2 linked regions of the Ketobacter alkanivorans genome follow. The main gene of each other region encodes a partner of the protein of the gene in region 2 in a complex. Links are inferred from orthologs where the notes say so. Each region holds a gene or a part of one and is shown on either strand. Other genes may lie near its edges.

Region 1 (2,942 bases), 2.0 Mb from region 2 along the record:
ATCCATTTCGGCAGGTAAATCATCCAGCAACAATACCGGGGATACACCTGTGCGATCCAGCATGAGGGATATCTGAGCCAGCCGGACACCATATAATACCAGTTTTTTCTGTCCTCTGGAGCATATATCTTTAGCTAATGTACCTCCCCACAGTATATCCAGCTCCGCCCTGTGAGGGCCGTATACGCAGCTCCTACGCTCTATCTCACTTTCGACCTTGGAATTGAGGCAATCAGCAAATTTGGGATATTCGTGCCGGTTCCAGCCAGCGCGGTATCTGAATTGAATATCCACATCGCTGCCAAAGTAATGCTTGAATATGCGCTGGGTATAAACAATCAACGCATCAACGTACTGCATACGCTCAGTATCAAGCCTCTCACCGTAGCGCTCCAGCACAGCATTCCAATAATTGACCTGGTGGGCTGTCACACTGGCCGTAGACTTAAGCAGGGCATTCTTCTGTCTAAGTGCTGCCCGATACTGGCTCCACGCATCAAGATAGCTATGTTCCACGTGGAACAATCCCCAATCTAGCATGCTTCGCCGTAGAGAGGGCCCGCCCTCTATCAATTCTACAGACGATGTATCTATGGCAATTGAGGGTAACATCTTTGCTAGCACCGACACTTTGCTAAGGCGTTCGCCATCCAAACGGGCATTGGTATTACCCATTGAATCCTTAGAAATGCCCAGCCGCGACTCCTTAAGAGACTCAGCGCAGACTTTGCCAAACACCACGAGCTGGTCGCTACCCTGGGCAATCAATTTCTTGGAATCGGCAGAACGAAAGGAACGGCCATTGGAGAGCAGCGAAATGGATTCCAGCAGACTGGTCTTACCGCTGCCATTAGGCCCAACAATAAAGTTGGTTCGGGAATGAGGATTAAGAGAGACACTCTGGAGGTTACGCACATTGGTAACCTCCAGGGAGGTAAGACGCATAGACTAGAGTCGCATGGGCATAACAACATAGGATGCAGAGTCATCACCTGCATCCGTAATCAACGCACTGCTATTGGAATCTGCCAACAGGATCTTAACCGTTTCGCTGCGAATAACGTTCATCACGTCCAGCAGATAGTTGACGTTAAAACCAATTTCTAACTCACCGCCGTTGTAATCGACGTTAATGGTTTCTTCGGCTTCTTCCTGCTCTGGGTTATTAGCAACCGTGGTAAGGCTGCCGGACTCAAGCCGCAAGCGCACGCCACGGTACTTTTCGTTAGATAAAATCGATACCCGTGAGAAACACTGCTTCATCTCATTCTTGTCACTGAGTACGGTTTTGTCGCTGTTCTTCGGTAAGACGCGTTCGTAATCAGGGAACTTGCCATCAATAAGCTTGGAGGTGAAGCGCAGATCAGGGCTTTCCACCCGAATATGATTAGCGCTTAGGGACACCGACACATCCGAGTCCATATCCGCGAACAACTTGGACAGCTCTAACACCCCTTTGCGAGGCACGATAGCCTGAACCGGGGATTCCACCTCAACCTGGATCTCGGCATTGCAAACCGCCAGACGATGACCGTCAGTGGACACCGCGCGCAGCAAATTAGTGGACACCTCAAACAACATACCATTGAGATAAAACCGAACATCCTGCTGCGCCATGGCAAAACCGGTACGATCGATTACCGACTTCAGATAACCCTGATTAATAGAGAAACTGACGTTGCCTGTGGCTTCATCAAGATTGGGAAATTCATTGGAGGGTAGGGTAGCCAGGCTGAAACGGCTACGACCTGCCTTCACCGACAGCTTTTGCTCATCGGTGACAAATTGAATAGTACTGTCATCAGGCAATGATTTACAGATATCCAACAGCTTCTTGGCCGGTACAGTAATCTCGGCGTGATCATGCTGAGATTCCAATTGCACATGGGCAACCAGCTCCACTTCCAGATCAGTGCCGGTCAGCGACAAAGTGTCGCCATCCACCACCATCAACACATTGGAAAGCACCGGCAAAGTCTGGCGACGTTCTACCACACCGGCCACCTGTTGCAAGGGTCGTAATAGTTTTTCCCGCTCAATGGTAAAGTTCATAGGCAGTCCTAAAGTTAGTTAGTGCTAACTCACGAAGTCAGTGATCTTAGTAAATTTGAATAATCTTCCCGTACATCAGAGCTGGTTTCCCGCAGCTCTTTAATCTTACGGCAAGCATGCAAAACCGTAGTGTGATCACGCCCGCCGAAGGCATCCCCTATTTCCGGCAAGCTGTGATTGGTCAGTTCCTTGGCCAGGGCCATGGCGATCTGTCTGGGCCTGGCCACAGAGCGGCTACGACGTTTGGACAGTATATCCGCCAACTTGATTTTGAAATACTCTGCGACGATTTTCTGGATATTGTCGATACTGACCTGTTTATCCTGAAGCGCCAGCAAATCTTTCAGCGATTCCTTAACAAATTCAAGGGAGATCGGTTTACCGGTAAAATGAGCGTTGGCGATCACACGCTTCAGCGCCCCTTCCAATTCCCTCACATTCGAACGCACACGCTGCGCAACAAAGAACGCCGCCTCATCTGGCAAAATGATTTTCGCCTCTTCGGCTTTCTTCATTAATATAGCAACGCGGGTTTCCAGCTCTGGGGGCTCCACCGCCACCGTAAGGCCCCAACCAAACCGGCTCTTCAACCGTTCTTCTACCCCGCTGATCTCTTTGGGATAGCGATCACTGGTCAGTATCATCTGCTGACCACCTTCAAGCAACGCATTAAAGGTATGGAAGAACTCTTCCTGAGAGCGCTCTTTGCCTGCAAAAAACTGAATATCATCAATCAACAAAGCATCCACAGAGCGATAGAAGCGCTTGAATTCATTGATCGCATTAATCTGTAGTGCCTTAACCATATCCGCCACAAAGCGCTCAGAATGCAAATAAACCACCTTGGCATTGGGATTCTGAACCATCATGAAGTTACCCACCGCGTGCAT
Region 2 (3,435 bases):
CCTCCACCGCCACTTCGATAAAAGGGAAATTGGGAGATTTGCGATGTTTGTGCAGATCGGGCAGCTGCTCTTCGCTGACCGGGATATTGATCTTTCCCCACACCATTTCGCTGGGGCGGGCCTGTTGATAGACCTGCAGCTTGTAGGTGGGTGTGATGGCCATCAGATTGCCGTTGATGGTCTGGTTGGTCCAGCCATCTGCTGCCTGAGCGTGGCTGATTACCAGCATCAGTAAAAGCGTCAAGGGAGCCAGAATGCTGGTCAGAGTGCTACGGGTAAGGGTGTACACGGGTATATCCTCGCGTGGTGTTTGATAAAGCATAGCGCACAACTGGAATAAAATACGTTTTCGTTCAGCAGGTTGCCTTGAATTGGCGCACGAAATAGGGAATAATCGCCCACCTTGTTATGGTGGCTCTATTGGTCCCCTCGCAACGATAATCTGTGAACCCCGCCAGGCCCGGAAGGGAGCAACGGTAGCAGACGACTCGTGTGCCGGGGTGTGGCTGATAGAGTCGCCACCCTAATTCCTGTTGTACCCCCTCTGTTTGTCGTTTCACATTTCCTTATTTTTCAATTCATTGGTTTATCAATGGCCGCAGCCGTATTACACTGGTTGCCTTCTATTGGCCCCCGGAAATCAGCATCAAAAATTCATGAGTTATCAGGTTCTTGCACGTAAGTGGCGCCCCAAGACATTTCGCGAGATGGTGGGGCAGGAACACGTTCTGAAAGCCCTAATCAATGCCCTTGATCATGGTCGACTGCACCATGCCTATCTGTTCACCGGAACCCGTGGGGTGGGTAAAACCACCATCGCCCGTATTCTGGCCAAATCCCTCAACTGTGAAACCGGCATCAGTTCGGAGCCCTGCGGTCAGTGCAGCGCCTGTCAGGAGATCAATGATGGCCGCTTTGTTGACCTGATTGAGGTGGATGCGGCGTCTCGCACCAAGGTTGAAGACACCCGCGAGCTGCTGGAAAATGTGCAATATGCGCCCACCCGAGGCCGCTATAAGGTGTACCTGATCGATGAGGTGCACATGTTGTCGGGGCACAGTTTTAATGCCTTGCTGAAAACCCTGGAAGAACCCCCCGAGCACGTTAAATTCCTGTTAGCCACCACCGATCCTCAAAAATTACCGATTACTATTCTATCCCGCTGTTTGCAGTTCAGCCTTAAGGCAATGACCCCCGAACGCATCGTCGGCCACCTGAAAATGGTGCTGGAAGCCGAGATGGTGGAGTTTGAAGAGCCTGCGCTGTGGCAGTTGGGTCGCTCTGCTGACGGCAGTATGCGGGATGCCATGAGCCTCACCGATCAGGCCATCGCCTTCGGTAATGGCAAGGTTGTGGAGTCCGATGTGCGGGCGATGCTGGGCAGCATTGATCGCGAGTACGTATTCGGCATCATCGACGCACTGGCTCAGAACAACGCCGAAGCACTGCTGCAGCGGGTGGCAGAGATGTCCGAGCAGAGCCCTGATTACGCAGATGTGCTGGGTGATTTGATCAGCACCCTGCACCGTATGGCGGTGGCTCAAATCGCCCCTGAGGCGGTGGATGACAGTGATGGTGATCGTAATCGAATCGTGGAGTTTGCGGGTCAGTTTGCCCCCGAACAGTTGCAGTTGTTCTATCAGACGGCGTTGCTGGGGCGTAAGGATCTGCCGCTGGCACCGGACTCTCGCAGTGGCTTTGAAATGACGCTGCTGCGGTTGCTGCTGTTCAAGCCGCAGGGAACGCTGCCTCCAAGCCAGGGAGCACCCCAGTCGGGAAAGTCTCCTAGCCCTGCTGCGGCAGGGCACGCTTCCGCAAACCCTGCACACAACATCCCTGCCCGCGAGCTGGGCAGTGGCAGTGACCATCTCTCCAAGGTGAAGGCAGCCCTGGGAGGCAATCAAACACCGGCGAGGCCCGCGCCTTCTGCCGTGGGTGCTGATTCGCCGCCCCAACAGGCTCCGGCCTCGGCCCCTGTGTCTGCGCCGGCCATAGCTTCGGAACAACCAAAGCAGCATGATCCGGTAGCGCCCTCAAGCGCGCCTGCGCCTCAAGCTATCCCCGACCAACAGCCAGGCAGTGGCCCAGCTCAAGCGAGCCCCAAGCCCGCATCTGCTGCGGGGGAGCAGCCAGAAACATCGGCCCCAGTAAAAGTGGCGCCCACAGTGAAAACCAAAGTCATCAAGTTGGATGATGAATGGGCTGACTTGATAGGCATCATGGAGCTGGACGGGCCGGTGCGTAACTTTGCCCGCAACTGCTCTTTGGAGCAGAAAGACGGTGCGGTTTGGACCTTGGCGGTTAGTCCGCGTTTTGGGGCGCTCTACCGGGATGACAATCGCGACTTATTGGCGCAGGCGTTGTCGGAAAACCAGCAGCAATCCATTACACTCAAGGTAGAGCTGGCAGAGCCCTCCCATCCCACCCCTGATCAGTTGCTGGCAAAATACAAGCAGCAGCGCCGGGAGGAGGCGGTGGTTCTGATGCAGCAGGATTCCTTCGTACAGGATTTACAGACTTTGTTTGGTGCGACCCTGGATTTAAATTCCGTCACACCGATTGATGACGATTGAACAACGATGATTGAGCAGAAGGTGAAACCATGAAAGGTCAATTCGGAGATCTGATGAAGCAGGCGCAGGAAATGCAGGAGCGCATGCAGAAGATGCAAGAAGAGATTGCCAACACTGAAGTCACTGGGGAATCCGGTGCCGGTATGGTCAAAGTCACCATGACCGGGCGTCATGATGTAAAGCGCGTGCAAATCGACGATGGCTTGATGTCAGAAGAGAAAGAAGTGCTGGAAGATCTGTTAGCGGCGGCAGTGAACGATGCCGTGCGCCGTGTTGAGCAAAACAATCAGGATAAAATGGGCGGCTTGGCATCAGGCATAAACCTGCCCCCCGGCTTTAAGTTTCCTTTCTAAATTATTGATATATAAAAGATGAGCTTTAGTCCCCTAACATTACGCTTGATCGAATCCCTTACCTGCTTGCCGGGGGTGGGCCCCAAGTCTGCCCAGCGCATGGCGCTGCATTTGTTGGATCGGGATCGGGTTGGGGCACAAAAACTGGCGGATTCCCTGCAGTTGGCGATGGAGAAAATCGGTCGTTGCCAGCGCTGTCGTAATTTTTCCGAAGAAACCGTTTGCCACACCTGCCGCCAGACTTCCCGCGATCCTGCATTGCTCTGTGTTGTGGAAACCCCCGCCGATGTCATCGCCATTGATCAGTCCGGCAGCTTCAGGGGTTATTACTTTCTGTTGCTGGGGCATCTTTCACCCATCGACGGAATCGGCCCGGAAGACATTGGAGCCGACGTGCTGGATGAGCGCCTGGCAGAAGGCGAGGTTAAAGAACTGGTCATCGCCACCGGTACCACGGTGGAGGGTGAGGCCACAGCCCACTATCTTTCCGAGATGGCGCGCCGCCATAA

The links.
Region 1: the proteins of dnaX (region 2) and dnaN are in contact, whole or in part, in a cryo-EM structure (PDB 8GIZ), measured with the Escherichia coli proteins. The link is inferred for Ketobacter alkanivorans from one-to-one orthologs.

What each region holds. Positions count from the first base shown.
Region 1 is NZ_CP022684.1:2,744,583-2,747,524, forward strand. It holds dnaN (DNA polymerase III subunit beta), read right to left. Parts: upstream 2,053-2,942; coding sequence 949-2,052; downstream 1-948. Other genes in the region: recF (DNA replication/repair protein RecF), read right to left, coding at 1-945; dnaA (chromosomal replication initiator protein DnaA), read right to left, coding at 2,082-2,942. UniProt on the Escherichia coli protein: Confers DNA tethering and processivity to DNA polymerases and other proteins. Acts as a clamp, forming a ring around DNA (a reaction catalyzed by the clamp-loading complex) which diffuses in an ATP-independent manner freely and bidirectionally along dsDNA.
Region 2 is NZ_CP022684.1:4,771,542-4,774,976, forward strand. The notes cover bases 204-3,114. They hold dnaX (DNA polymerase III subunit gamma/tau), read left to right. Parts: upstream 204-656; coding sequence 657-2,573; downstream 2,574-3,114. Other genes in these bases: Kalk_RS20460 (hypothetical protein), read right to left, coding at 204-289; Kalk_RS20475 (YbaB/EbfC family nucleoid-associated protein), read left to right, coding at 2,603-2,926; recR (recombination mediator RecR), read left to right, coding at 2,945-3,114. Outside these bases: more of Kalk_RS20460, read right to left, coding at 1-203; more of recR, read left to right, coding at 3,115-3,435. UniProt on the Escherichia coli protein: Part of the beta sliding clamp loading complex, which hydrolyzes ATP to load the beta clamp onto primed DNA to form the DNA replication pre-initiation complex.